3 regions of the Pseudarthrobacter equi genome follow, and region 3 is predicted to be linked to each of the others. Evidence: riboswitches for the same ligand, from Rfam matches in the RefSeq annotation. Region 3 holds a riboswitch; each other region holds the start of a gene.

Region 1 (9,905 bases), 1.7 Mb from region 3:
CCCGGACGGGTGACTCCAACGAAATGGGCCAGCGACCACAGTTCGTCGATGTCCTTCCAGGACAGGATCTGCGCGAGGGCGTCGGCGCCGGTGATGAAGAACAGGTCCGCGTCCGGCCGCTGGGCGCGAAGGTCGCGCAGGGTGTCGATGGTGTACGTGGGACCGGGACGGTCCACATCAACCCGGCTCACCGTGAACCGCGGATTGGAGGCGGTGGCGATGACTGTCATGAGGTAGCGGTGTTCAGGCTCGGTAACCCGTTTATGGGATTTCTGCCATGGCTGTCCGGTGGGGACGAAAACGACCTCGTCAAGGTCGAATTCTGCAGCCACCTCACTGGCGGCAACAAGGTGGCCGTGATGGATGGGATCGAACGTCCCGCCCATCACGCCCAGCCGGATCCGGCCCTTGTCACTGCTCCGGCGCAAAGTGCGGGAAATGTTAGTGGCCCTGCTTGTGATCGTGCTTGTTCGGGTGCTGGCGGTGCGGGTCCGCGTGCTCCTCCGTGACGGTGTGGCGGTTGCCCAGGTTGTTGTAGGACAACGTGATGAACATCATGACCATGAGGATCCCAAACATGACGATGCCGAAGACCCACGGCTCAGCCCACAGCGGCGCGAGTTCCTCGTGTTCTGCTTCGCCTGCTGCGGCGATGGTCGTGGCGATCTGCTGGAACAGCATGTTCTCCCCTAGGTTCAAGTATTTTGGGGCAGCGGACTTTTCCGCTGCTTTTTGGCGTCTGGTCTATGTTACCGCGTTGCTACCCGCGGACCTGGCCTTCACCCTGGACGATCCACTTGGTGGTGGTGAGCTCGGTGAGCCCCATGGGCCCGCGGGCGTGCAGCTTCTGGGTGGAAATGCCCACTTCGGCACCGAGCCCGAGCTCCCCGCCATCGGTAAACCGGGTGGAAGCGTTGACGATTACGGCAGCGGAGTCCACCTCGGCGATGAACCGTTCGGCGTTGGCGAGGTCGTTGGTGAGGATGGCCTCCGTGTGGCCCGTGGACCACTTGCGGATGTGGCGGACGGCTTCATCCAGGCCGTCCACCATCGCCACGGCGAGGTCAAGGTCCATGTACTCCGTGCCCCAGTCCTCATCCGTGGCGGCGTCGGCTGCCACTGAAGCCGGCAGGGCCGCGCGGATGCGGTCATCGGCATGCAGGCGGACGCCGGCCTTGCTGAGTGCTTTGGCCACGGCGGGGAGGACGGTGGACCCGGAGTGGACCAGGAGGGTTTCCACGGTGTTGCAGACGCTGGGCCGCTGTGTCTTGGCGTTGAGGAGGATCTCCACGGCCATGTCTTCGTTGGCCGATTCGTCGATGAAGATGTGGACGTTGCCTTCGCCCGTTTCGATGACCGGCACGGCGGAGTTGGCCACCACCGACTGGATGAGGTCGCGCCCGCCGCGCGGAATCAGGACGTCAACCCTGCCGCGGGCACGCATCAGGACGTTGGCGCCCGCACGGCCGTACTGGTCCACTGTCTGGACGGCGTCGGCGGGCAGTCCCACGGACTCCAGGGCTTCGCGCAGCACCCTAACGAGGACGCTGTTGGTTGACTCCGCTGCGCTGCCGCCGCGGAGGATCACGGCGTTGCCGCTCTTGAGTGCAAGTCCTGCGATGTCCACGGTGACGTTGGGCCGGGCCTCGTAAATAGCCGCCACGACTCCCATGGGAACGTTGACCTGCCGCAGGCGCAGTCCATTCGGAAGGGTCTGGCCGCGGACCACGTTGCCTACGGGATCCGGCAGGTTGGCGAGGTTCTCCAGGGCGGCCACCAGGCCGTCGATGCGGGCGTCGGTGAGGGTCAGCCTGTCCAGCAGTGCTGCGGATGTACCGTTGGCCTTGCCGTTGGCGACGTCGCGTGCGTTGGCGTCGAGAATGGCGCGGGTGTTGGCCTGCAGTGCCGCCCCCACGGCACGCAGGCCGCGGTCCTTCCACGCCCGGTTGGCCATGGCCATCCGGCGGGCGGCGTGGCGGCTGCGGTCGGCAATGGCGTGTACCGCGGCCTCGATCCCGGCATCGGTGAGCGGACCGTCGGCCGGGGCAGGAGCTGCTGAGGGGGCCTGCTGCTGCGGGGTGCTCGCGGCGGCGGTGTCTGCGGGGTTGTCGGCAGTCGTGTGGATCAGGGCCTCAGTCATAGTCCAAGTTTAGGCGAGGCCCGGGTTCAAACCAGCACCAGGTCGTCAACATGAACAACTTCACGGTCGTAGCCGGTGCCGAGTTCCTCGCCGAGGTCGCGCGTGGACCGTCCCAGCATGCGGGGCAGCTCTTCGGAGGAGTAGTTGACCAGGCCGCGGGCCACGACGGTGCCGTCGGCACCTGCGATCTCGACGGCGTCGCCCGCTTCGAAGACGCCGTGCACAGCGGATATGCCGGCCGGCAGCAGCGAAGTCCGGTGGTGGCGGACGGCCCGGACCGCGCCATCGTCCAGGACAAGCCTGCCCTGGACAGAGGCTACGTGGGCCAGCCACAGCAGCCGGACGGGTTTGCGGGCACCGTTGACGGTGAACCAGGTGCCAACGTCCTCACCGTTGAGTGCGGCGGCAGCGTTGGGCGTGGAGGTCACCAGGGCGTGAATGCCGGATCCTGCGGCCATGCTGGCCGCCTCAACCTTGGTGAGCATGCCGCCGGTGCCAACCCCGGCTTTGCCGGTCTTGCCGATGGACACTCCCTCGAGGTCGTGCGGTCCGGCCACCACAGGAATGCGCTTGGCCCCGTGGGCCGGCGGACCGTCGTAGAGGGAGTCGACGTCGGAGAGCAGCACCAGCGCGTCGGCGCGGACAAGGTGCGCCACGAGGGCAGCCAGCCGGTCGTTGTCGCCGAAGCGGATTTCGTGGGTGGCCACGGTGTCGTTCTCGTTCACCACCGGAACCACGCCAAGGTTCAGGAGCCGGTCCAGGGCCCGGAAGGCGTTGGTGTGCTGGCTCCGCCGCATCAGGTCCTCTGCAGTGAGCAGGACCTGGCTGACAGTGACGCCGTGGGCGCCGAACGCCTGGGTGTACCGGGCCATGAGGAGTCCCTGCCCCACGCTGGCAGCAGCCTGCTGGGTGGCGAGGTCCCGGGGACGCTTCGGGAGGCCAAGCGGTGCCAGTCCGGCAGCGATGGCGCCTGAGGAAACCAGGATGATTTCGGTCCCGCTGTTGCGTTTGGCAGCCAGGGCGTCCGCGAGGGCCGTGAGGGACTCTTCGGAGATGCCGCCCTTGATGCTTGTCAGCGATGAGGAGCCGACCTTCACCACAACCCGGCGGGCGCCGGCCAGCGCGCTCCTGTCCACGGAACCGGAAGCCGGTTCCGTGGCAGTTGCCCTAGGACTCATCGCCGGAGTCCAGGCCACTTTCCTTGATGGGCTGGGCCGCGCGCCGTCCACTGACGGACTCTGTCCAGATGCCGGCCTTGCGTTCGGCTTCGAGCTCGGCGCGGGCAGCGGCCTTGGCATCCCGGCGTTCCTGCTGCTCCTCGCGCTTCTGGGTGCGGGTGGGGCGGTCGCCGGTATCGGCGAAACGGATGTCGGTGCCGCGCGGCGATGCCAGCAGTTCGGCGCCTGCCATCATGGTGGGCTCCCAGTCGAAGACCACGCCATCATCTTCACCGATCACCACGGTGTCGCCCGGCGTGGCACCCATCTTGAACAGCTCGGTTTCCACGCCCAGCCTTGCGAGCCGGTCGGCCAGGTAGCCGATGGCCTCTTCGTTGGTGAAGTCTGTCTGCTTGACCCAGCGGACGGGCTTGTCGCCGAGGACGCGAAACAGGGGCTCGTGGGCCTTCTCCTCGCGGCGGATCCGGAATCCGGTTTCGTTGACGGCGCGCGGACGCAGCACAGTGGGGGTAACTTTCGGCGGAGCGGCTGCTACGGCATCCCGTGCCGCCTTGACGATCTCGGCCATGGCGAAGCCGAGCTGGCGCAGGCCCTCGTGGCTGGTGGCCGAGACCTCGAAGACCCGGTATCCGCGGGACTCCAGCTCAGGGCGGACGAATTCAGCCATGTCCTTGCCGTCCGGCAGGTCCACTTTATTCAGTGCCACGAGGCGGGGCCGGTGGTTCAGCGGGACCACTTCGCCGTCCTGGCCGGCGTAGCTCATGTCCACCGCGTACTTTTCAAGTTCGGTCTCGATGATGGAGAGGTCAGAAAGGGGATCGCGTTCGGATTCGAGCGTGCCGCAGTCCAGGACGTGCACCAGGGCGGCGCAGCGTTCCACGTGCCGCAGGAAGTTGTGGCCGAGGCCCTTGCCTTCGCTGGCACCTTCGATAAGTCCCGGGACGTCCGCGATGGTGAACCGGACTTCGCCTGCCTGGACCACACCCAGGTTGGGGATGAGGGTGGTGAACGGGTAGTCGGCGATCTTGGGGCGCGCGGCGGACATGGCGGCGATGAGGCTGGACTTGCCGGCAGACGGGAATCCCACCAGGGCGATGTCTGCAATGGACTTCAGCTCAAGGACAATGTCGCTCGACTCACCCTCGATGCCGAGCAGGGCGAAGCCTGGAGCGCGGCGCTTCTGCGAGGACAGGGCAGCGTTGCCCAGCCCGCCGGGCCCGCCGGCGGCGGCGATGTACTCTGCGCCCTCCCCCACCAGGTCCGCCAGGACGGTGCCGTCCTTTGACTTCACCACAGTGCCGTCGGGGACAGGCAGGATCAGGGTTTCGCCGTTCTTGCCGCCGCGCCAGTCGCCCATGCCGGGACCGCCGTTGGTGGCGTGCCGGTGCGGGGCGTGGTGGTAGTCGAGGAGGGTGGTGGTCTGGTGGTCCACGCGGAGGATGACGTCGCCGCCGTTGCCGCCGTTGCCGCCGTCGGGCCCGCCGAGGGGCTTGAACTTCTCGCGGTGGACGGAGACGCAACCGTGGCCGCCGGTACCGCCGGATACGTGCAGTACTACCCGGTCTACAAAGCTGGCCACGTAAATCTCCTCAGTGTCGTGTGGGCGCCCATGGACGCCCTATCGATTGTAATGCGCTTAAAAGAGCAGTGGAGCGGGCCAACTGGCCCGCTCCACCGCTTCAGAACTGGTTGTTACTCTGCAGCTGCAGCAGCAACGATGTTGACGACGCGACGACCGCGGCGGGTGCCGAATTCAACGGCGCCCGGGGTCAGTGCGAACAGGGTGTCGTCGCCGCCACGGCCAACGCCGGCGCCCGGGTGGAAGTGGGTGCCACGCTGGCGGACGATGATCTCGCCGGCGGAAACTACCTGGCCGCCGAAGCGCTTGACGCCGAGGTACTGTGCGTTGGAGTCACGACCGTTGCGAGTGGAGCTCGCGCCCTTTTTATGTGCCATCTGAAATGCCTGCCTTTAAATTCTGGGGAATCTGCTGAAAACCTGAACAGTAACCGGTGGTTACTTGATGCCAGTGATCTTGACCTTGGTCAGTTCCTGACGGTGACCCTGGCGCTTCTTGTACCCGGTCTTGTTCTTGAACTTCTGGATGACAATCTTAGGACCACGGAGGTCCTGGAGGATTTCAGCCGTAACGGTCACCTTGGCCAGGTCAGCAGCGGCAGTGGTGATCTTGTCACCATCAACCAGGAGCAGTGCGGGCAGCTCGATGGTGCTGCCAGCCCCACCGGCGACGCGGTTCAGGGTAACGAAGTCTCCAACGGAAACCTTCTCTTGGCGGCCGCCTGCGCGGACAATCGCGTACACCACTTGGGAACTCACTTCTCTCGACGTTTATAACTAAAATTGCGTGCGGCACCCGTTGCACTGTTTGGCTGGGTTCCCGCTGTGCCTCAACGCCGTGGATTCCCCGAAGGTCTCCATGAGTTATCCCGCAGGACTGCCTTGTGTTTTCCACGCTGGCATGTTCCCGGGGTCATAACCCAAGTGTTGGCGTAAGCACCGAAGATCCAGAATACGCTAATTCCGTCTCCGGCCGCAAATGAGGCTGGCTCCGGCGGGTCGGCTGTGATAGGAACCACAGACATCGTCCGCCACCGGGGCCGTGCCAGACCATAGTACCGGCAGCACGGCCCGGGCAGGTTCAGGCGTGGAGCCGCGGCGCGTCGAAGAACTCCACTTCCAGCCGGCAGGACTGCCGGAAAGCGGTAACCATGGCGTGCCGCTCGTCATCGGAAGCCTTGCGTGCCGCTTCGTCCACCACGGCGATGGCCCGGCGCGTTGCCTCCGCGAAATCCTCGTCGGCATAGGTGCGGAGCCAGTCGGCGTAGGGGTGTCCTGCCGGTTCCCCGTCGGCGAGGAACCTGGCATGGAGCGTCTTCCCGGCGTCCGCGTACAGCCAGAAGCACGGCAGGACAGCCGCTGCCAGGACTGCATAGCTGCCCGACGCCGAAGTAGCCGTCAGGTGGTCCACGTAGGCCTTGGTGACAGGACCCAGTTCGGGACGGACGGTGCGGGTGCTGAGCCAGGAACGGTGCAGTTCCGACTCCACTTCGAGGCACTGCTGGGCCGACGCCGCCCAGAACAGCTGCTCGGCTTCCGTGGGAGCCAGCGCGCTGGCCCGGGCGAGGACTCGCGAATACCCGTTCAGGTAGATGGCATCCTGCGCAAGGTAATACGCGAACTGGCTTTCCGGAAGTGTCCCCGAGGCCAGGGCCCGGAGGAAACCCAGGGCGTAGATCGACTCAAGGTGGGCGTCGGCATCTTTCCGCAGCTGCGCCGTAAAGTCGCCTGGCCGAAGCGCTTGGCGGATGTGGTGGAAATGGTGAACGGGCCCGTTGCCGGTTCCCACCTCCAGTACGGCGGACGCCGCCAGCGCCCCCGCAAGCCAGGGTTTCACTTCCCGTAGGGCCACTTCCCAGTTGCCTACCTGCGCCTGGACCGTGGCCATGGCGGAGGACAGGGAACAGCCTGTGCCATGGCTGTTCCGCGTTGCCACCCGCTCCCCCGGGATTTCCACTACGTCTGCGGATAGCATGCCGGCCGGGCCAACCAAGGCGTCCGGGCAGCTGCTGCCTTGCAGGTGGCCACCCTTGACCAGCACGGCAGCACCGGTGGCATCAGCAAGCCGCCTGCCCTGTTCCAGGGCTGCCTCCCACGTGTCCTGTACGTCTTCTTCCAGCAGCATGGCCAGTTCGGCCAGGTTGGGGGTGACAAGGTGGGCCAGCGGCACCAGGCTGCGGAGCGCGGCTTCGGCACTCTCCTGCAACAGCCGGTCTCCGCTGGTGGCAACCATGACGGGGTCCAGGACAACGACGGCGGGGCGCACCTTCTCCAGCCAGGTGCGCACGGCATCGATCACTTCGGCGTCGCCCAGCATGCCGATCTTGACGGCGTCAACGTGGATGTCGTCGCTGATGGCCGCCAGCTGCTGTGCCAAAAAGGATGCCGGAGGAACATGGACGGCGGTCACCCCGCGGGTGTTCTGGGCGGTGAGGGCAGTGATGGCGGCCATGCCGTAACCGCCGTGGGCCGCGATGCTTTTGAGGTCCGCCTGGATGCCGGCCCCACCGGAGGGGTCCGAGCCCGCGATGGCAAGGACCCGGGGCACGTCCCGTACGGCAGCCGGCATTACGGTTGCGGAGGGATTCGGGAGCGGGGTGGCTGCGGGCATGGCAAGGGTCGAAGACAAAAGAGACATCCCTTCGCCGGTACTAACCGGACAGGTTCAACGGGTGTGGATCTCAGCCGGGCCTGGTGCGCGGCACCCCGTGTCGGTTCCCCAGCCTAGCCGCTGGACGGCAGTCAACCGAAAGGTGACTGCACCTGTTAAGTGCGCTGCTGAGGGCCGTTCCCCGTTAACGGCAGATGCCCGGCCCCACCACAGGAGTGGAGGGCCGGGCATCTGCAGTGCCTGGGCAGGGTCAGAGCTCGGAAGCAGGAACCCCTACGCCAAGGATGATGGGCGCATCGGCTTTGGCTGCCGGCTCTGCCGGCGCTGCGGGCTGGGGCGCTTTGGCGGCATGGGAGTGGCCTTCGCTGGCCGACGGGACGTTCTCATGGTGTTCCACGGTGGTCTCGTTGGCTGCGCCCTGCGCCCTGCTTGCACTCCGGTTACGCCGCGGACGGCGCTGCCGGGACAGGTCGGGGGCGGCAGGCGCAACGGGCTGCTGGGGTGCCGCAACCGCTGCCTCCGCCGGTTCGGGGGTGGCCGGCGCGGCCTGGGCCGTCCCGGACTCCTGTGGCTGGCTGCCAACAGGCGAAGCCGGCTGGCCCAGGTGGGCAAACGCTTCGGCAAGCCGGTCAAGCGACAGCGCAGGCGAGGCTTGGTGCTCGTCTGCGTGCTCAACGAAGGGCAGCGCGACCTTCTCGCCGCCGAACGTCAGGACAGCTGCCGGGCGTGCCGGCGTCCCGTCGTCGTGCTTCTCCGTTGTGCCCGCGTCCTGCTGGGCGGGGGCCAGCCGGGCCGCCACCTCATCATCATGCAGGTGTGCGGCGTGGGCAGCAGCAGCAATGTTGGCCAGGGCCAGCCTGGTGGCTTCAGCCTTGGCATGGCGTTCGGCCTCGTGCGGGTCCGGCTGGACGGGGTGGGCAGCCACCGCTGCGGGTGCGGGTGCCTGTTCGACCGGCTGGCCGCCACGTCCACGGCGGCGCTTGCGTTCGCCGCGCGTACCTTCCTGGCTGCTGTCGGTGCGCTGGCCCTCGTTGCGCTGACCCTCACTGCGCTGGCCCTCGCTGCGGTTGCCCTCGTTTCGGTTCCCGTTGGTGCGGGAATCGGAGCGGTTGTCTGAGCGGTGGACGTGCTGCTCGGCTGCCACGATGTTGGCGCGGCGGTGCTCTACGGGGTCGTCATGGGTGACGACGCCGCGGCCCGCGCAGGCTTCGCACTGCTCGCCGAAGACTTCCAGGAGCCCGGTGCCCATGCGCTTGCGGGTCATCTGGACGAGTCCCAGCGAGGTGACTTCCGCCACCTGGTGCTTGGTCCGGTCGCGGCCCAGGCATTCCACCATGCGGCGCAGGACGAGGTCGCGGTTCGATTCCAGGACCATGTCGATGAAGTCGATCACGATGATGCCGCCGATGTCGCGCAGCCGCAGCTGGCGCACCACTTCCTCGGCCGCTTCAAGGTTGTTCTTCGTGACGGTTTCTTCGAGGTTGCCGCCGCTGCCGGTGAACTTGCCGGTGTTGACGTCCACCACGGTCATGGCTTCGGTCCGGTCGATCACCAGTGAGCCGCCGGAGGGCAGGAACACCTTGCGTTCGAGGGCCTTGTGGATCTGCTCATCAATCCGCCAGGCAGCGAAGATGTCCTGGTCCTTGGTCCACTTTTCCAGGCGTCCCACCAGGTCCGGCGCCACATAGGTGACGTAGGCCTCGATGGTGTCCCAGGCGTCCTCGCCGGAGACGATCAGCTTGGAGAAGTCCTCGTTGAAGACGTCACGGACCACCTTTATGGTGAGGTCGGGCTCGCCGTACAGCAGCTCCGGAGCCAGGACCTTGGTGGAGGAGGACTGGCTTTCGATGCCTTCCCACTGGGCGCGGAGCCGGTTGATGTCGTGGGTCAGCTCCTCTTCGGACGCCCCTTCGGCCGCCGTGCGCACAATGACGCCCGCCTGCTCGGGCAGGCGGTCCTTGAGGATGCGCTTGAGCCGGTTCCGCTCGACGTCGGGCAGCTTGCGGGAGATTCCGGTCATGGAACCGCCGGGGACGTACACGAGGTAGCGGCCCGGCAGCGAGATTTGGCTGGTCAGGCGGGCGCCCTTGTGGCCCACGGGGTCCTTGGTCACCTGGACCAGGACGGTGTCGCCTGACTTCAGCGCGTTCTCGATACGGCGCTGCTTGCCTTCAAGGTTGACGGCTTCCCAGTTCACTTCGCCCGCGTAAAGGACGGCGTTGCGGCCGCGTCCGATGTCCACGAAGGCAGCCTCCATGGAGGGCAGCACGTTCTGGACTTTGCCCAGGTAGACGTTGCCGATCAGCGAGTCCTGCTGGGTCTTGGAGACAAAGTGCTCGGCCAGGACGCCGTCCTCGAGGACGCCAATCTGGATTCTGTCGTCGCGCTGGCGGACGAT
Region 2 (9,905 bases), 1.6 Mb from region 3:
GCGCCTTGCCGGACCGGAGGATGAACGGAACACCGCTCCAGCGCCAGTTGTCGATTCCAATCCGGATTTCAGCCAAAGTCTCTGTGCCGCGGTCCGCGTCCACGCCGTCCTCGCGGGCATAATCCGGTACCGTCTTGCCTCCCACCGTGCCCGCTCCATAGCGTGCCCGCCGGGTGGAATCGCTAAACGGCGGCGCCACACTGGCCGCGCGAAGGACTGCGGCAATGGCGTCGCGCAGGTCCCGCTCACCCAGGGTTGCCGGCGGTTCGATGGCCAGGAGGGCCATCACCTGCAGGAGGTGGCTTTGGATCATGTCCCGCAAGGCGCCAGCACCGTCGTAGTACCGTGCCCGGCCCTCCAGTGCGAGATCCTCGTCGAAGAAGATTTCCACCTTCTCCACGTGCCGCCGGTTCCATACCGGCTCCAGGAAGTTGTTGGCGAAACGCAGTCCCAGGATGTTCAGGACCGTGGCTTTCCCCAGGAAGTGGTCCACGCGGTGGATGTGGTCCTCCGGAACCAGCCGGGCAAGCGTCCTGTTCAGGGACCGCGCCGACTCCTCGCTGGAGCCAAAGGGCTTCTCCATCACCAGCCGCGTCCCCGCCGGCACCTCCCCGGGCTGCAGCGCTTCGCACGCCAGCTGGCTGATCCTGGGCGGCAGCGCGAAATAGACGGCGGTGGGGCCGTCGAGGCTTTCCAGCAGGGAAGCGAGGGCGCCGGCGGCTGTGACATCGAGCTGGTGGTACGCCGTGTCCTTTTCCAGCGCAGTCAGCGCGTCCTTGCCGTCCGGCTCCGCGGTCTCCGCAGCCGCGGCGAAGGAGGACTGCACCCGCTCCCGCCACTGTTCCGGCGTCCAGGGGTCGGATCCGGCACCGACGAGGCGGAGGCCGTCCGCCCGGCCGGCGGCCACCAGCCGGGCCAGTCCCGGCAGGAGCAGCCGGCCTGTGAGGTCGCCTGAGGCGCCGAGGATGAGCAGGGTCTTGACAGTTGTTTGGCTCGTCATTTTGCCAGCATGCCATCTGGCGTGCCCGACTTGGTACCCTAGATAGTCGAGTCCCGATCATCTCCTGAAAGAAGTTCACGGCGCGTGTTCAATTCACTCTCTGACCGGTTGACAGCAACCTTCAAGAATCTCCGCGGCAAGGGCCGCCTGACGGAGGCCGACGTCGATGCCACCGTCCGGGAGATCCGCCGCGCCCTGCTGGACGCGGACGTTGCCGTTCCCGTGGTGCGGGAATTCACCAGCCGCGTGCGCGAACGGGCGCTGGGCGCCGAGGTATCAGCGGCGCTGAACCCCAGCCAGCAGATCGTCAAGATCGTCAACGAGGAACTCAAGGAGATCCTCGGCGGCGAGACCCGGCGCATCCGCCTGGCCAAGAACGGCCCCACCGTCATCATGCTTGCCGGCCTCCAGGGCGCGGGCAAGACCACGCTTGCGGGCAAGCTGTCCAAGTGGCTGAAGTCCCAGGGCCACAGCCCCATGCTGGTGGCGTGTGACCTGCAGCGGCCCAACGCCGTCACCCAGCTGCAGGTGGTGGGCCAGCGGGCCAACGTCCCGGTTTTCGCCCCGCACCCGGGTGCCACCTCAACCGAGCTGGAACAGCCGGCGGGCGATCCCGTGGCTGTTGCCCGGGCCGGCGTGGAGGAAGCCCGCCAGAAACTGCACGACGTCGTCATCGTGGACACCGCAGGCCGCCTCGGCGTCGACGCGGACATGATGGAGCAGGCGCGCCAGATCCGCCGGGCCATCGTGCCCAACGAAGTCCTCTTCGTCATCGACTCGATGATCGGCCAGGACGCCGTAAACACGGCCCTGGCGTTTGACGAGGGCGTCAACTTCACGGGCATCGTCCTGTCCAAGCTCGACGGCGACGCCCGCGGTGGTGCCGCGCTGTCCGTCTCCTCGGTCACCGGCAAGCCCGTCATGTTCGCGTCCACCGGTGAAGGCCTGGACGACTTCGAGTTGTTCCACCCGGACCGGATGGCCTCGCGCATCCTGGACATGGGTGACGTCCTTACACTCATCGAGCAGGCCGAGAAGTCCTGGGACAAAGATGAAGCTGCCCGGATGGCGAAGAAGTTCGCCGACCAGGAAGACTTCACCCTGGACGACTTCCTGGCCCAGATGCAGCAGATCCGCAACATGGGCTCCATGAAGAAAATGCTCATGATGATGCCCGGCGCCCAGAACATCCGCCAGCAGCTGGAGCAGTTCGACGAACGCGAGATCGACCGCGTTGAAGCAATCGTCCGGTCCATGACCCCGCACGAACGCGTGGCCCCCAAGATCATCAACGGTTCGCGCCGCGCCCGCATCGCCCGTGGTTCGGGTGTGCACGTCTCCGAGGTCAACGGCCTGCTGGAACGCTTCGCGCAGGCCCAGAAGATGATGAAGAAGATGGCCCAGGGCGGCATGCCCGGGATGCCGGGGATGCCAGGCCTCCCCGGTGCCGGCGGCGGGGCCCGGAAGAACGCGAAGAACGCGCCGAAGAAGAAGGCCCGGTCCGGAAACCCGGCCAAGGCCGCGCAGGAACGCAAGGACGCCGAAGCCCGGCGCGCCAACGCATCCAAGGCGCTGCCCACCGGAGCTTCCTTTGGCCAGCAGTCCGGTGACTTTGACCCGTCCCAGCTGAACCTGCCCAAGGGCTTCGACAAGTTCCTGGGCAACTAGGAACACTGCCGCCTAGTAGCGCCAAGTGTCGTTGGAAACGTCCCAACGACACTTGGCGCTATTTCGTTAAGATGCCGGCGCCGTGGAATAGGGTTGGGGGATGTTCAAGCAGAGGGTAGTGTTCGTGCACGGCTCGGGGAGCTTCGGCGCCGCCGCCTGGCCCCGGCAGCACGGCATGGCGTTGATGTACGACGCCCTGTTCCTCCGCCGGCACGGATACCACAGCACCGCCGAACCCCTGGAGTCCTCCTTTGCGGAGGACACGGCCATCGTGCTGCGTTCCCTGGGCGATGACGGGCGGGGTGCTGCCGGCGGACACGTTGTGGCCCATGCGCAGGGAGCCATTCCGGCCATGATGGCGGCCGTGGAGCGCCCGGACCTCGTGCATTCGCTGACCCTGGTGGAGCCGGCCTGCCTGTCCCTCACCGCGGAGCTGCCCGCAACAGCCGCCCACATCCGGATGATGAAACCGCTGTTCGACGTCCGCCACCAACTCAGCGACGAGGACTTCCAGCGGGAGTTCGTCCGCCGCGTCTACGCCGCAGACCTGCACCAGCCAGCCACCCTGGAGGAGAAGCGCTCTGCCCGCCGGCTGCGGCTGCAGTCACCCTCATGGGAGGCGCCACTTCACATCGTCCCAGGAGTCCCCACCCTTGTCCTCACCGGGGGTTGGGAACCGCTGTACGAAGAAATCGCCGGGTACCTGAGGGAGACCGGTGCCCTGCACCGTGTCGCCGCCGGCGGGCACCGGCCCCACGACTCAGCGGACGGCAACCGGGCAATCCGGCAGTTCCTCGCCGAGGTCAGCCGGAGTGAACCGGCCCGGGCGTCCTAGCCGCCCGGGGCCGGCCACAGCAACCGCCGGTCACCGCCGGCGGCAGGCTCAGCTTCCGGCCGGGACTTTCAGCTCGGGAAGGTACACCTTGCCGCCGGATTCCAGGAACTCCTGGCTCTTCGCCCGCATCCCGGACGCCGCCTCTGCTATCGCGGCCTGGGCCTCCGCCGACCCGTACTCGTTGCGGATGTCCTGGCTGATCCGCATCGAGCAGAACTTCGGCCCGCACATGGAGCAGAAGTGTGCCGTCTTGGCGGGCTCGGCCGGCAGCGTTTCATCATGGAACGCTTCGGCCGTCTCGGGGTCGAGCGAGAGCGCGAACTGATCCCGCCAGCGGAACTCGAACCTGGCCTTGGACAACGCGTCGTCCCGTTCGTGCGCTCCGGGGTGGCCCTTGGCCAGGTCAGCGGCGTGCGCGGCGATCTTGTAGGTGATGACCCCGGTCTTCACGTCGTCCCTGTCGGGCAGTCCCAGATGCTCCTTGGGCGTGACATAGCAGAGCATGGCGGTGCCGTAGCGGGCGATCTCGGTGGCGCCGATGGCTGATGTGATGTGGTCGTAGCCGGGAGCTACATCGGTGACCAGCGGCCCCAGGGTATAGAACGGCGCACCCTTGCACAGTTCCTGCTGGCGCTCTACGTTCTCCCGGACCAGGTGGAACGGGACATGGCCCGGCCCCTCCACCATCACCTGCACGTCATGCTTCCAGGCGCGCTCCGTCAGCTCGGCCAGCGTGTCCAGTTCCGCGAACTGCGCAGCGTCGTTGGCATCCGCGGTGGCACCGGGGCGCAGGCCGTCACCCAGCGAGAACGCGACGTCGTACCGGGCAAAGATTTCACACAGCTCATCGAAGTGCGTGTAGAGAAAATTCTCCTGGTGGTGCGCCAGGCACCAGCCCGCCATGATCGACCCGCCCCGGGACACGATGCCGGTAACCCTGTTGGCGGTCAGCGGCACGTAGCGGAGCAGGACGCCGGCGTGGACAGTCATATAGTCCACGCCCTGTTCACACTGTTCTATGACGGTGTCGCGGAAGATTTCCCACGTGACGGCGTTCGCCTCGCCGTTGACCTTTTCCAGGGCCTGGTAGATGGGCACGGTGCCGATCGGCACGGGGGAGTTGCGGATGAGCCACTCCCTGGTGGTGTGGATGTCGTCGCCCGTGGACAGGTCCATCACCGTATCGGCACCCCACCGCGTGGCCCACTGCAGCTTGTCCACCTCCTCGGCGATGGAACTGGTCACGGCGGAGTTGCCGATGTTGGCGTTGATCTTCACCAGGAAAGCCTTGCCGATGATCATCGGTTCGGACTCCGGATGGTTGATGTTGTTGGGGATGATGGCCCGTCCGGCCGCCACCTCACTCCGGACCAGTTCCGGATCACACTTTTCCCGCAGCGCCACGAACCGCATCTCCGGCGTCACCACGCCCTTCCGGGCATAGTGCATCTGGGTGACAGTCCGGCCGTCGACGGCGCGGCGGGGCACCGGGCGCCCGCCTTTCCATTCCGCGGAGGCGGCGCCGCGGCTTACGGCCGAGCGGCCGTCGTCGAGCAGGTTCCGTTCCCTTCCGCTGTACTCTTCCGTGTCAGCGCGCGCCTCAATCCATTCCGACCGGAAGGGGCTGAGGCCGCGCACGGGATCGCTTCCCGGCCCCGCTGTCCGGTAGGTGCGGAAAGGGGCGTTTGGCTGCCCGTTGGGCGAGGGCTCCAGCGCGATCTCCGTGACCGGGACACGGATCCCGTGCTCCGGATCATCGATGTAGGCCAGCGAGTGCGACTTCAGGGACTGGGTGACAGGCGCTTCAGGCGTGGCTCCGGCGGGGTGGTTTTGGGCAGGGGGCAGCACTGTTTTGGGTGTATTCAAGGAATACTCACTTCCTTCGCCGGCATTACCCGGACAGGTTCGACGGTCGCAGGCCGCGTCAGCCCGATCTCAGCCCCTGCAGGGGCACCCGTGTGGTCAGGAACGAAGCTACCACACGCCCTGCAGGGACAAGCGCTAACGGCCCTGTCACATTTGCCGGTGCTAGCCTGACCGGGCAGGAAGAGGAGGCATCCATGCCCTACATCATTGGTTTCAGCGGCACCGCCCTCACGGGACCGGACAGCGAAAGGCACGGCCTCTGGTCCGTGGACGGACGCCTGACGTTTACCCGCCCGGAGGCCGGTCCGGACGTTGTACTCGACGGCTGGGTGCTGCCCGGCTTCGTCGACGCCCACTGCCACATCGGCCTGGGCCCTGCCGGGCCGGTGGACGCCGGGGAGGCCGAAGCCCAGGCCCGTGCCGACCTGGACTCAGGCACCCTGCTGATCCGGGACGCGGGATCGCCCGCCGACACCCGGTGGATGCAGGGTGGCCGCGACTTTCCGCTGCTGATTCGGGCCGGCAGGCACGTCGCCCGGACCCGCCGCTACCTCCGGGGCTTCGCCCAGGAGGTCGAGCCTGAAGGCCTTGTGGAGGCCGTGCGCAAGCAAGCCCGCGACGGCGACGGCTGGGTCAAGCTCGTCGGGGACTGGATCGAGCGGAGCGCCGGCGACCTCGCACCCTCCTTTCCCGCCGGCGTCGTCCGTGATGCGATCAGTGCCGCACACGACGAAGGTGCCCGCGTCACCGCCCACTGCTTCGCCGAAGACACCCTGGACCAGATGCTCGACGCCGGGATCGACTGCGTCGAACACGCCACCGGCCTGCTGCCCCGGCACCTGCCGCGGTTTGTGGAGCAGGGCGTCCCCATCGTTCCGACGCTGGTCAACATCGCCACGTTCCCTGATATTGCCGCCCAAGCCAGGCCCAAGTTTCCGGTGTACGCCGACCACATGCTGGCGCTCTGGGAACGACGGCTGGAACGCATAGGGGAGGCCTGGGAAGCCGGAGTGCAGATCTTCGCCGGAACGGACGCCGGCAGCGTGATCCGTCACGGAAGGATTGCGGACGAAATCCTTGCCCTGCACGCGGCTGGGTTGCCCGCAGCCGAGGCGCTCAACGCGGCCAGCTGGGCCGCCCGGGCCTGGCTGGGTGCTGACGGGCTGACGGAAGGGGCGCGGGCCGACGTCGTGCTGTTCCGGAACGATCCCCGGAGGACCCTGGACACCGTGGCGCACCCATCCCACGTGGTTTTGGGTGGCCGCGTGGTCCGCTAAGCACAACATCCACCCCGCACTTGGAATAAATTGAAGCTTCAAGTAATTTTAACTCATGACAGGCCGCCTCATCCGGACGGCCTCCAGTAGAGGGAGCGTTCAATGAGTGCAGAAGCCACCAGCCAGGATCTTCTTCCTGCCGACCTCGCCATGGGCACCGTGATGCTCAAGGTCGGCAACATGAAGGTCATGACCGACTACTACCAGCGCGCACTGGGGCTCGAGGTGGTCGCTGAGCAGGACGGCGGCCTCTACCTCGGCCGCCTCGGCAAGCCCCTGGTCCATCTCGCCCCGGCCCCCGGCCTCACCATCCCCGGCAGGGGAGAAGCCGGCCTGTTCCACACGGCCCTCCTGTTCGAAGACCAGGCGGCGCTCGCCGCCACGGTGGCCACCGCAGCCCAGTTCGAGCCCCGCTCGTTCACGGGCAGCGCCGACCACCTGGTCAGCGAGGCCTTCTACTTCAGTGATCCCGAAGGCAACGGCATCGAGCTCTACTGGGACCGCCCGCGAAGCAACTGGTCCTGGAACGGCACCGACGTGGTCATGGACAGCCTGGCGCTGCCGCCCCAGCGCTACCTGGAACAGCACCTCTCCGAAGAATCCCTCCAGGGGCAGCGGCAGACCACCGCCGGAGTGGGCCACGTCCACCTCCAGGTAGGCGACGTCCAGTCCGCCCGCGACTTCTACGTGGGAACGCTCGGGTTCGAAAAGACCGCCGGCTGGCACGGGCAGGCCCTCTTCGTCTCCGCGGGCCGCTACCACCACCACATGGCCATGAACGTCTGGAACAGCCGCGGCGCCGGTCCGCGGAAAGACACCCTTGGCCTCGGCGAGGTCCTCATCGAGGTGCCGTCCGGTGACGACGTCGGCGCGCTCGCTGACCGCCTGAAGGTCGCCGGGGTCTCCTCGCACCACACCGGGGCTGAGTTGCGCTTCGAGGATCCGTGGCGCAACAGCATCCGGGTTGCGGTGCGCTGAGCACCCCTTACGCGTACTAGGCTGAAGCCGATAGACCGGGGACGCCAGGCGGGTGTCCCCGGCGCGCCGGACAGTACACGGAAGAGGTCACTTCCCATGGGTTTTACCGAAATCTTCGTAGCCACACACGATGCCGCGTTGAAGCGCGCTGGAACCCTTGACAGTGGGGGCACCCCGCCGGCCGCCGACGCGGTCCGGATCCCCGGTATCAGCGACTTCGAAGTGGAGCAGCTCGGAGACCTGGCCGGTACCGCGGTCCACGCGGGCGGCGCCGACTACGAGCTGACGATGGTGGACGTAGCCAGTGATTCCCTGCTGGCCGTCCCCCCGGCCATGGTCCGGGCCCTGGCTGACCTGCTTACCTACGAAACTGAGGGCGAGGGCGACGTCCTCGAGGACGTCGCTGCGCAGTGGGCGGCGCAGGATGACATGCCGTTCGACGCCGGGCAGGCGCAGGCCTACATCCGGCAGGTTGCTGAACTGGCCGGCGGAATCGGCGATTCGGAGCGGTCGGGACTGTACGTCTGGTCAGCCTGACCTTCCCCTTGCAGGACAATCCGGGGAAGCGACGGCGCCGTCCCCGCGGGCCCTGGGTGTCAAGTCGAAATCCTCCCGCTGATCTGGCACAATAGACAGGTACTCGATCTGCGTGGCCCCTCTCTCCGCGTCTGGATCCTGTCCTTAGAACCCGCAAGTACGGCCCGCCCCACGGGTGCAGAACGCCGGGTTCACCCCTTTTCTGAAACAGGAGTGACCACAAAAGTGGCCGTAAAGATTCGCCTTAAGCGCTTCGGCAAGATGCGCGCCCCGTACTACCGCATCGTCGTCATGGACTCACGCGCCAAGCGTGACGGCCGTGCCATCGAAGAGATCGGCAAGTACCACCCCACCGAAGAGCCCTCGTACATCGAGGTCGCTTCCGAGCGTGCACAGTACTGGCTCTCCGTCGGCGCCCAGCCGTCCGAGCAGGTTGCCGCCATCCTCAAGATCACTGGTGACTGGCAGAAGTTCAAGGGCCTCCCGGGCCAGGAAGGCACCCTGAAGACCAAGGGCGAGAAGGAAGCCTTCGTCGCACCGGAGAAGGGTTCCGTCATCATCCCGGAAGCCATTACCAAGAAGGCCTCCAAGACTGAGGCAGCCGAAGCCGAAGCAGAGACCACCGAGGCTGAGTAAGTTGCTGGCAGACGCGCTGGAGCACCTGGTCCGCGGAATCGTTGATTCCCCGGACGACGTCACGGTCAATTCGAAGAACAACCGCCGCGGGGATACCCTCGAGGTTCGTGTTCACCAGGATGACCTGGGACGGGTGATCGGCCGCCAGGGCCGCACGGCGCGTGCACTGCGCACCGTCGTGGCAGCGCTGGCCGGCGGCGAGCCGGTCCGGGTCGACGTTGTCGACACCGACCGCCGCCGCTGAGCGTCCGGCAACACCAGTTTTGCTCTCCGGCCCCTCCACCATCTGGTGGAGGGGCCGGAGTTTTTTCACGAACCAACACAATATGCACCAACCCGAACAGAGGAACATATGCAGCTCCAGGTGGCCCGCATCGGCAAGCCCCACGGCATCCGCGGGGAAGTCACGGTCCAGGTAATGACCGACGCCCCTGGGGACCGTTTCGTCCCCGGCGTGGAGTTCGTGGTGGAGCCGGCGCAGTCCGGGCCGCTGACAGTCAGCAGCGCCCGCTGGAACAAGGACATCCTGCTGCTGGCCTTCGAGGAGATCGAGGACCGCAACCAGGCTGAGACGCTCCGCGGCGCCAAGCTCTTCATCGAAACAGCGGAACTGGACGAGGACGACGAGGACGGCTGGTACGAGCATGAGCTCGTAGGCCTCGAAGCCAGGGTGGGCAGCAAGGTGGTGGGCAAGGTGACTGCCCTCAACACCGCACCGGCGCAGGACCTGCTGATGGTCACCACCCCGGGCGGCGAGGAGATCCTGATTCCCTTCGTCGAGCAGATTGTCCCCGAAGTCAATGTCAGTGAAGGCTACATCCTCCTCACCCCGCCGGACGGGCTCTTCGAAGTCAACTCCGGCGAAGCCGCACCGGCGGAACCGGAAGGCACCGACTAGATGCGCATCGACGTCGTCAGTATCTTTCCCGAGTACCTGGCGCCCCTGGAGCTGTCCCTGATCGGCAAGGCACGCCAGGACGGCATCCTGGACCTGCATGTCCACGACCTCAGGTCGTTCACCACCGACCGGCACCGTACGGTGGACGACACTCCCTACGGGGGCGGCGCGGGCATGGTCATGAAGCCGGAGCCGTGGTCCCAGGCGCTT
Region 3 (9,905 bases):
GGTCCATGGTGAAGCAGAACTCACCGTTGCCCACCGAGGCGGGACTCCTCGGGTCGAGGCTGTCCTGTTCCACGTTGTGGCGCCGTACCAGCGCTTCGCGGTTGATCACGGTGGGCTGGCTGTGCACGCCGCACTCCTTGGGTCATGCCCGGGCCCGGTCCGGCAGCAGGCAGCTCAGAAAACGCTTTCCCGCCCAATCCTTGTGCGCACCCCCGGCGGTGTCAACTGTTCGGCGGCAGGGGCGGCTCCGGGAGGGAGGGGTCGGAGCGGAACTTGATGAATTTGTGTGTGCCGTCGCAGTACGGCTTGATGGCCGATGCGCCGCACCTGCACAGTGCAACCGTCCTGCGGTCCCGGGGGACGGGGTCGCCGGATGTCGTGACGATTTCGAAATCACCGCGGACGATCAGTGGACCGTCCGGGCAAACCACGATCGAGCTCTCTGGCTGGTCCTGCTTCATATTCGTTTCCCTTCCAGCTCGGCGGGCCGCCGGCAACCGAACTTGGTCATGCGGCGGCCGGTTCTGATGCCCGCAGGGAGGTCCGGCCGCTGTCCCAGGCGGCCAACAGGTGGACGGACATCCTGGCATCGACGGCCATTGCCGCTGCAGCGCCGAAAAGGACATCGTCCAACAGCGCAGGTTCGGCTTCGACGAGGCCTCCGGCGAGGTCCCGCCCGGCAATCTGCTCGTGCACGGCGTCGGCTTCGACGTGTTCATCGAAATAGTGGGTGACGTCAGTGCCGAAGCCATGCCGGCGGAAGCCGTTGGCGTCAAAACGGTTGGGCTGCGACGAGGTCATCTCGTAAATGGCCAGGTGCCCCGTGATGGCACCGCGCAACCGCCGGTTCAGTCCGCACATGGACATCAGGTTCACCGCAGCCAGGGATATGGCGGGAATGGTGTCAATGTAGGCCCCGTAGCGGTCGTCCAGGCCCAGGCCGCGCATGCTGCGGGCAAAGAGTACGCTGTGCATGCGCTCGGGACGGCCGCCACCGTACTCGTCAGCCTGGATTTCGACGAGGGCCGCCTTGGGCCGGCCTGTCAGCCGCGGGATCGCCCACGTGTGCGGGTCGGCTTCCTTCAGCTGGTAGATCGACTTGTGGATCAGGAATTCCTTGAGCTGGTCCAGGCTGGCCTTGCGAGCGACGTACCGGGAGACGCTGGGTCCGGTATCGGAGGACGCCAGGGTGAACAGCACCTGGGCTACCTGGTCACTCGTCGGATTGTCCGCCGGCTGGAATTCCAGGCCTGCCACCGTTTCGTGGGCGGCGGAGCGCAGAGCGGCTTCGAACGGTTTTTCGAGCAGCCTCCGCACCCGCAGGAGGTCCGGTTCCCACTCCCACTCGTCAGTCACGCCACCCAGGCCGGAGTAGTGCAATTCGTACAGGCAAAAGAGGGTCAGCTGAAGGTCGTCATCGCTGATGATGTCCGTGGTCTCCGCCAACTGCGCGGCGGCGAGCCGGTGGAGGAGATCCAGGTCCTCGGCAGCGTCCTCCGGGCGTCCGGACAGGACGGCGCGCAAGGCACTGCTGACGGGGCCTTTCGGGGAGGGGAATTTCATGGTGCTCCTTGATGGTGCTCTCGATTGGGTGCGGTGGCTTTCGGGGTGCGCGGCGACAGCAGGACGGCAAGAAAAACCATGCCCAGTCCGAGGCTGAGGTGCAGGACGTTGTCCGGGTGGTTGGCCGGAAGGAAGTTGGCCGGGGTGTCATCGGCCACCAGCAGTCCGTAGACCCAGAGGGCAAGGTGGGCCACGCCGCCGTATATGAAGAAGCTGCGGGCGTGCCGGTGGGTCCGGCACATCAGGATTCCTGAGGCTCCGAATGCCCCGTGCAGCAGATTGTGGAGCACGGATACCTGGAATTTGCCGAAGAGTTCGGCGCCCGAGCCAGGCCCGGCAAAACCGAGGTGGTGGAGATTGTGGGTGACGCCCGGGATGAACCCGAGCACACCCGCAGCCAGGAGCAGGATGCCTGCGGAAAGCGAGGCCCATTGCAGCCCTGAGCGGGCAGCCCGGGTTAGGGTACTTGCTGCCACGTCCTGTACTCCTGGGGTTGCCGGTAACAAATATAGTAAGCATGGTTACTAATAAAAAATAAGCAAGCTTCCATATTTGCCTCCGGGTCGCCCGGATGCCCGGTGGTTGAACCCCGGCTTCCCTGCCCCTGCAATAGGGTTGTTTAGCCTTCGGCCGCCGACCCCGAAGTACCCAGCACCCCGCGCATCGCTTCCACCACCAGGTGGTGGTCCGCTACCTGAGGAAGCCCGGACACGGTCACCGTGGCAACCGCGCCCACGCGCGTGACGTAGACCGGGAATGCACCGCCGTGCGCAGCGTAGCGGGACTGGTCGAACCACGCATTGTCCTCGATCCGCCCGCCACCGGCCCGGCCGCGCAGGCCCACAAGCAATGACGGCACCTCGTAGCGGGCGGCCGTGCGCTGCTTCGCGCGGACCCAGTGTTCGTTGTCCGGGGTGGCTCCGGGGAGCGCAGCGTGGAAGAGGACCTGCTCGCCTTTGGTGATGTCGATGGCGATGGGAAGATTCCGCTCTTTGCCGAGCTCCACCAGGAGCAGGCCAAGGTTAAGCGCGTCATCCGGCGAAAAGCCGGGGAACTGCAGTTCCCTGATCTCCGCCTCAATCCGGCCGATGAGGGCCTGGAGGGAACCTTCCGGCTGGGCGTCGGCGGAGTCGGGATCGTAGTCAGTCACATCTGGCGGGTTGGCAGTCATGGCCCACAATCTACCGCCCTCCAGGTGTAAACTTGAGCACGCCCGGAAGGGCGCGAAACATTCAAACGCAAGACATCCACAGCATCATCAACAACACATTTACGACAGGGGAGCGCCGCCGTCGGCCCCGGCACCAGCCGGGAAACGCAGGTGGGCGCTGAGAGTGCGGACAGCCGCAGACCCTCGAACCTGATCCGGTTAGTACCGGCGCAAGGGAGTCGAGTTCTCGAAGTGCGCGGGAAATGGCGGCAGCAGCCGGCACCCGCGTCCACTTTCCCCTCCTGTTTCCAGGAGGATCACATGACTACTTCAGCAATCAAAAAGCCCGCCAGCAGGTCCTGGCGCGTCGTGGACATTGTGGTGGCGGCCCTGATCGCCATCGCCGGCGGCGTCATCTTCTGGGCCTGGTCCCAGGGAACCGCCGCAATTTCCGCGCCGATGAACGCGGCCTACCCGCCCCTCACCGGCCTCCTGGCCGGGGGATGGATGATCCCTGCGGTCCTGGGCATGCTCATCATCCGCAAGCCCGGCGCCGCCCTGTTCTGCGAGACGGTCGCCGCCACCGGCGAACTGCTCATGGGCTCCCAGTACGGCGCCTCCGTGCTGTTCTCCGGGTTCGTCCAGGGCCTGGGTGCCGAGATCATTTTCGCCATCTTCGTCTACCGGAAATTCAACCTCCCGGTCTCCCTGCTGGCCGGTGCCGCGGCGGGCCTCTTCTGCGGCCTGAACGACTCCTTCGCGCCGTGGGGCTGGAACATCGCCTACTCTGGCGGTGACAAGCTCGCGTACATCGCCTTCACCGTTGTTTCCGGGGCCATCATCGCCGGCGCGCTCGCCTGGATCGCCACCCGTGGCCTTGCCCGGACCGGCGTGCTGAGCTCCTTTGCATCCCGGAAGGCCGCTACGGAGCCCGTCTTCTCCTGATGCCGGCACCTTCCCACGCGGCCGCACCCCAAACGGTGCGGCCGGCCACGGTCACCGCCCGCGGCTGGGGCTGGCGGCACGCGGGCCGCACCACACCGGCCGTCCATGCCCTCGACCTCGACATCAGCCCGGGTGAGCGGGTACTCCTGCTTGGCCCGTCCGGGGCAGGCAAGTCGACGCTCCTCCATGCGCTCGCCGGGGTGCTGGGCGATGCGGACGACGACGGCGAGGCAGGCGAGTCGGACGAGACCGGTTCGTTGCTGGTTGACGGCGGTTCGCCCCGCGGCCAGCGGGGCCGCGCGGGCCTCATGCAGCAGGATCCCGAGACCCAGGTGGTCCTCTCCCGGGTAGGCGACGACGTCGCCTTCGGCGCCGAAAACCTCGCCGTGCCCCGCGACGCCATCTGGCCGCGCGTGCACGAGGCGCTGGCCGACGTCGGGCTGTCCCACCTGCCGCTGGACCACCCGACGTCGGCTCTGTCCGGCGGGCAGAAACAGCGGCTGGCGCTTGCAGGCATCCTCGCGATGCGGCCCGGGCTGATCCTGCTCGATGAACCCACCGCCAACCTGGACCCGGCCGGTGTCCTCGAAGTCCGGGACGCCGTGGCCCGCTGCCTGGACAAGACCGGCGCCACGCTGGTGGTGGTGGAGCACCGGGTGTCCGTGTGGAAGGACCTCGTGGACAGGATCGTGGTGCTGCAGCCCGGCAGCGGCGCCAACCCCGCGGTGCTCCTGGACGGCCCGCCGGACCGGGTGCTGGCCGAAGCGCGGACCATGCTGACGGCCGCCGGTGTCTGGGTGCCCGGATACGTTCCGTCCACCCGCGCGCGGGCCGCGGAACAGGCCTACGGAACCGGAAGCCTCCTGCTGGCCGCCGAAGACCTGGCCGTCTCCCGGCAACGCCCGCGCCGAAAAGGCTTCCGCAAAGTTCCGCCGGTGCCGGTGCAGGAAGGCATCATTGCCCAGGTCCGCGCCGGGCAGGCGCTCGCTGTCACTGGACCCAACGGCGCAGGGAAATCAACCTTCGCGCTGACCCTTGCCGGACTCCTCAACCCGGTCAGCGGGACGGTATCCGCCACGACGGACCTCAGCCGCGGCGCCGGAATCACCCCGTATCAGTGGAAGGCGGAACAGCTGATCGAGCGGATCGGCACGGTCTTCCAGGAACCCGAGCACCAGTTCGTCACCGGCAAGGTCCTGGACGAACTGGTCTTCGGGCCCCGGCACCTGGGGCACGGTGAAGACAAGGTGGATGAGCTGCTGGAACGGTTGCGGCTTACCCACCTGGTGGACGCCAACCCGTATACCCTGTCCGGCGGCGAGAAGCGGCGGCTTTCCGTGGCCACGGTCCTGGCGGCCAGCCCTCAGGTACTGGTCCTGGATGAGCCCACATTCGGCCAGGATGCCAATACCTGGGCCGAGCTGGCATCGTTCCTCTCCGAACTCCTGGACGCCGGAACGGCGGTAGTGTTCGTGACCCATGACGCCGAGTTCACCGCGGCCCTTGGTGGCACGGAACTCAAACTTGCGGCGGCGGAAGCGGTGGCGCCATGAGGCAGGAACTGAACCTCCGCGGAAACGCTGCGCTCCTGGCCCGCGCCAACCCGCTGAGCAAGCTGGCCGCCGTCGTGCTCATCACGGTGGTCCTGGCGCTGTCCATCGACTGGGTGTCCGCGTCCGTGGCGCTGTTTTTCGAACTGCTGCTGTTTCCGCTTGCCGGGCTCACGCTGGGGCTGCTGTGGCAACGCGGCTGGCCTCTGATCCTCGCTGCCGCCGTGGGCGGGTGGAGCACCTCCATCCTGGCGCCGGACAGCGGCAGGACACTGATCGACGCCGGCATCTGGACCATGAGTGAGGGCTCGCTGGAGACCGGCGTGGGTTTCCTGCTGCGCGGCCTGGCCATCGCGTTGCCCGCAATACTCCTGGTGAGCTGCACGGACCCCACCGACCTCGCTGATGCGCTGGCGCAAAAGGCCCGGCTCCCGCACCGGTTCGTCCTGGGCACCCTGGCGGCGATGCGCCTCGTGGGGCTGATGGCCGAGGAATGGCAGACTATCGGCATGGCCCGGCGGGCCCGGGGAGTTGGCTCACGCGGCAGCGTGCTGCAGCGGGTGAAGGCCACCCTGGGGCAGAGCTTCGGGCTGCTGGTCCAGGCGATCAGGCGGGCGTCGCGGCTCGCGGTCACCATGGAAGCGCGCGGTTTCGGCGGCGGGCCACGCACGTGGGCCCGTGAATCCACCTACACGCTGTTGGATGTGTGGGTCCCGGCCGGCGGCCTGGTAATGGCCGGCCTGGCCGTCACGGCGGCGGTGTCAGCCGGCACCTGGAACATGGTGTGGGCCGGGAACTGACCCGCTAGGTGCAGGCGTGGTTGTAATCCAGTCCGGCGTGGATGAACTGCGTCAGCACAACTTTCCCGCCGCCGGTCAGCGGGGACTTCGAACATGCGGTGGCCGCTGATGCTGCGTTCCGGGATCCCGCCAGCCAGCTGGGCAAGGGGTAGAGGTTGCTGGAGGTGCTGACGTTCCCCACGATCCTGTGCCACTGCTGGCCGGTGGAGTAGATCCCCACACCTGCTGCGTCGATGCTGTGGAAGAAATCCGTCATGCCTTCCAGGACGGTGCGGTTGGCATCCTTGCTGCTGGACCAGGTGTTTTCGGTTTCCACATCCAGCCACCAGACGTAGTCCGCAGGGTCCGTCACTCCGCGGACGTAGGCGGCGTCAAAGGCCTTGGCGTAGCCGTACATGTAGGCGCAGGCCGTGCCGTAGTCCCCGGTCTTGCAGGATCCGTATGGGTTGTGCACCTTCGAGCCGGTGGGGTATTCGTCGCTGACAGGCCACCAGGAACCGGCCCGCCCGGGATTGGCAGTATTGATGTAGAGCTGCGCCTTGGGCTGCGAGGCTACTGCCCCGGATGACGATTCGGCCCATTCGAGCTGTTCCTGCAGGCACGGGTTGGTGTTGTTGGCCAAACCGTTATTGACGCCCACTATGGCGAACGCCTGGTCTCCGGGCAGTTCTGCGTTGCATTGGGGCCAGGAAACGTCGTTGCCGAGGAAGGACTGGCTGCTGCCGCCCCCCTGCGGCCCTGCCGGGGAATCGGTGGGATCAGCCCACGCGGGCCCGGCGCAGGTGAAAAGTACTGCTGCCACCAGCAGCCATGCCAGCCTGAACACTGGCAGGTGGGCTCGAGTCCGGGGCATGTGGGGCTCCGTTTATTGCTTGAAGAAACTTATGTTCCAGTCTCCCGCGGTATCACGGAGAGGACAAGGCGCAACGCCGAGGGCCGGCTCTATCGCATAGAAAAGATATCGAAGGAGCTTGATGGAGCCGTAACCCGCCTAATTGGCCACCAAAAACTCATAGATGATATATTCGCTGCATGACCCAGGAAACCGCTGAACACGTAGCCGTCATGCTCAGGAACGCCCGGAGCGAGAAGGGCTGGACCCAGGGCCAGCTGGCCGCCGAGCTGGGAACCAGCCAGAGTGCGGTGGCCCGGATGGAGCAGGGCAAACAGAACCTGAGCCTGAAAATGATCCAGCGCCTCGAGACCATCTTCGACCGGAGCATCGTCAACGTGGGTAAACCGCAGATGACCCACCTACGGGTGGAGGGCGGGCGCACACTGTCCGGCTCGGTTGACGTGAACAGCAGCAAGAACGCCGGCGTTGCGCTGCTGTGCGCCAGCCTCATCAACCGCGGCACCACGGTCTTGCGCCGCCTGGCCCGGATTGAAGAGGTTAACCGCATCGTGGAGGTGCTCACCAGCATCGGCGTGGAATGCACCTGGCTCAACGCCACCGACCTCCGCCTGCGCCGGCCGGCCGTCCTGGACCTCGACTCGATGGACGTGGAGGCTGCCCGCCGCACCCGCAGCGTCATCATGCTGCTGGGTCCCCTGCTGGACGAGTCCGCCGAGTACAGGCTTCCCTACGCCGGAGGCTGCGACCTCGGTACCCGCACCGTTGAGCCGCACATGCAGGCCCTGCGCCAGTTTGGACTGTCCGTGGAAGCCACGGCCGGTTTCTACGCTGTCCAGGCGCCGTCGGCTGATTCACGGGACCGCTCCTTCGTCCTCACCGAGCGCGGCGATACCGTTACGGAAAACGCCATCATGGCGGCCACCCACCGTGAGGGCACCACGGTCATCCGGAACGCCAGCCCCAACTACATGGTGCAGGACCTCTGCTTCTACCTGCAGATGCTGGGCGTCACCATCGAAGGCGTGGGCACCACCACCCTGAGGATCACCGGCAAGCCCGTCATCAACGCCGACATCGAGTACTTCCCGTCCGAGGACCCCATCGAGGCCATGAGCCTGATCACCGCGGGCATCGTGACGAACTCCGAGGTCACGGTCCGCCGGGTGCCCATCGAGTTCATGGAGATCGAACTGGCAACGCTGGGGCAGATGGGCCAGCAGCTGGAAATCTCCGGCGAATACGTGGCACGGAACGGCCGGACCCGGCTGGTGGACGTGACCACCAAGCCCTCGGAGCTGAAGGCGCCGGAGGATAAGATCCACCCCATGCCGTTCCCTGGCCTCAACATCGACAACCTGCCGTTTTTCGCCGTCATCGCCGCCAACGCCACCGGCCAGACGATGATCCACGACTGGGTGTACGAGAACCGCGCCATCTACCTGACGGAGCTGAACCGGCTCGGCGCTCAGGTCCAGCTCCTCGATCCCCACCGGATCTACATCAACGGCCCCACCAAATGGCGCGCTGCCGAAGTGGGCTGCCCGCCGGCGCTGCGCCCGGCCGCCTGCCTGCTGCTGGCCATGCTGGCGGCACGCGGCGTGTCCGAGCTCCGCAACATCTACGTGATCGAGCGCGGGTACGAGGACCTGGCAGAGCGGCTCAACACCATCGGCGCCAGGATTGAGTACTTCCAGGGCTGACATTCACTCTTCGTCATGATGGGGCGGGGCACTTCAAATGTCCCGTCCCTGCCGCAGAATGTGACTATGCGTACCTTCGGCGTTGAGGAAGAGCTTCTGATTGTTGATCCGGAGTCCGGCGAACCGCTCGCCCTTGCTGACGCGCTCCTGTCCGGGCGGCACGTGGCGGCAGATGATTTGCCGCAGCTTCCGCAGGCACCGGCCGCCAAAGACAAAGCGGACGACGACGGCATGGGCCTGAGTGCCGAGCTGAAACTTGAGCAGATTGAGACGCAGACCCGGCCGTGCCTGGACTACGGAACGCTGCTGGACCAGATCCGTGCCGGGCGGTCCCTCGCCGACCAGGCGGCGCAGAAGAACCATGCCCGGGTTGCGGCGCTGGCAACCTCACCGCTGGGATCCACCAGCCACACCACCCCCGATCCCCGGTACGCCAAGATGCTGGAGCGTTTCGGGCTCACCGCGCAGGAGCAGCTGACCTGTGGCTTCCACGTCCACACGTACATCGAGTCGCCGGATGAGGGCGTGGCGGTGCTGGACCGGATCAGGGACAAGCTGGCGGTACTGACGGCACTCAGTGCCAACTCTCCGTTCTGGAACGGGCTGCCCACAGGCTTCGAAAGCTACCGGACCCAGGCCTGGAACCGGTGGCCCACCTCCGGACCAGCGGCCGTCTACGGTACCTACCCTGCGTACCGCAGGGTGGTCACGCGGCTCCTGGACAGCGGCGTGATGCTGGACGAAGGCATGTTGTATTTTGACGCGCGGCTCTCGCGGAACCACCCCACGGTTGAGGTCCGGGTAGCGGACGTCTGCCTGCGCGCCGACGACGCCGCACTGATCGCCTGCCTGGTGCGGGCGCTGGTGGAGTCGGCCAGCAGGGAGTGGCGCGACGGCGTGGACCCGGCTCCGGTCCCCACGGTCCTGCTGCGGATGGCATCATGGCAGGCCAGCAACTCCGGGCTCACGGGCGAGCTGCTGGACTTTGGCAACTTCCGTCCGGCACGCGCCGCCGATGTGGTCCGGTCGCTGGTGGATTACCTCGCCCCGGTGCTGGACGAACAGGGTGAGCTGACACTCGCCCGGCAAAGCGTGGAGGACATCATTGCCCGCGGCACGGGCTCGGCTGAGCAGCGCCAGGTGCGGGAAAAGGCACTGGCCGGCCAGCCCGAGGACTTCGGCTTCGGCGCAGTGGTGAAGCACGCGGTCAGGGTGACCATGCGCGACGCCCTGGATCCTTCGGAAGTGGACACCGTTCCCGAACTGCTGCGGGTGCGGCAGTCCTAGACCGCACTGCCGGGCGGGTCGCCGTCACAACCAGGCAGGGCCCGCCGCCGGCGA

What was found. Region 3 has a riboswitch for thiamine pyrophosphate ahead of BLT71_RS20125 (ECF transporter S component). Riboswitches for the same ligand answer to the same signal wherever they lie in the genome.
Region 1: linked by a shared signal. The riboswitch ahead of BLT71_RS12485 (bifunctional hydroxymethylpyrimidine kinase/phosphomethylpyrimidine kinase) and the one ahead of BLT71_RS20125 (ECF transporter S component) in region 3 are both predicted to bind thiamine pyrophosphate.
Region 2: linked by a shared signal. The riboswitch ahead of thiC (phosphomethylpyrimidine synthase ThiC) and the one ahead of BLT71_RS20125 (ECF transporter S component) in region 3 are both predicted to bind thiamine pyrophosphate.

The regions. Positions count from the first base shown of each region.
Region 1 covers NZ_LT629779.1:2,767,797-2,777,701, forward strand. The annotation lists gene nadD (nicotinate-nucleotide adenylyltransferase) at 1-428, opposite strand, end outside; gene BLT71_RS12455 (hypothetical protein) at 442-681, opposite strand; gene BLT71_RS12460 (glutamate-5-semialdehyde dehydrogenase) at 761-2,140, opposite strand; gene proB (glutamate 5-kinase) at 2,167-3,318, opposite strand; gene obgE (GTPase ObgE) at 3,308-4,897, opposite strand; gene rpmA (50S ribosomal protein L27) at 5,011-5,274, opposite strand; gene rplU (50S ribosomal protein L21) at 5,335-5,643, opposite strand; gene BLT71_RS12485 (bifunctional hydroxymethylpyrimidine kinase/phosphomethylpyrimidine kinase) at 5,978-7,507, opposite strand; TPP riboswitch at 7,517-7,615, opposite strand; gene BLT71_RS12490 (Rne/Rng family ribonuclease) at 7,758-9,905, opposite strand, start outside.
Region 2 covers NZ_LT629779.1:2,855,131-2,865,035, reverse strand. The annotation lists gene BLT71_RS12930 (glucose-6-phosphate dehydrogenase) at 1-1,000, opposite strand, end outside; gene ffh (signal recognition particle protein) at 1,085-2,668, shown strand; gene BLT71_RS12920 (alpha/beta fold hydrolase) at 2,769-3,503, shown strand; gene thiC (phosphomethylpyrimidine synthase ThiC) at 3,552-5,369, opposite strand; TPP riboswitch at 5,364-5,471, opposite strand; gene BLT71_RS12910 (amidohydrolase family protein) at 5,564-6,646, shown strand; gene BLT71_RS12905 (VOC family protein) at 6,749-7,624, shown strand; gene BLT71_RS12900 (hypothetical protein) at 7,721-8,161, shown strand; gene rpsP (30S ribosomal protein S16) at 8,387-8,797, shown strand; gene BLT71_RS12890 (RNA-binding protein) at 8,799-9,041, shown strand; gene rimM (ribosome maturation factor RimM) at 9,150-9,695, shown strand; gene trmD (tRNA (guanosine(37)-N1)-methyltransferase TrmD) at 9,696-9,905, shown strand, end outside.
Region 3 covers NZ_LT629779.1:4,427,166-4,437,070, reverse strand. The annotation lists gene BLT71_RS20150 (hypothetical protein) at 1-127, opposite strand, end outside; gene BLT71_RS20145 (CDGSH iron-sulfur domain-containing protein) at 222-461, opposite strand; gene BLT71_RS20140 (iron-containing redox enzyme family protein) at 508-1,563, opposite strand; gene BLT71_RS20135 (DUF4383 domain-containing protein) at 1,560-2,039, opposite strand; gene BLT71_RS20130 (heme-degrading domain-containing protein) at 2,183-2,734, opposite strand; TPP riboswitch at 2,831-2,968, shown strand; gene BLT71_RS20125 (ECF transporter S component) at 3,035-3,658, shown strand; gene BLT71_RS20120 (ABC transporter ATP-binding protein) at 3,658-5,211, shown strand; gene BLT71_RS20115 (energy-coupling factor transporter transmembrane component T family protein) at 5,208-6,008, shown strand; gene BLT71_RS20110 (glycoside hydrolase family 25 domain-containing protein) at 6,013-6,861, opposite strand; gene BLT71_RS20105 (UDP-N-acetylglucosamine 1-carboxyvinyltransferase) at 7,041-8,564, shown strand; gene BLT71_RS20100 (glutamate--cysteine ligase 2) at 8,631-9,851, shown strand.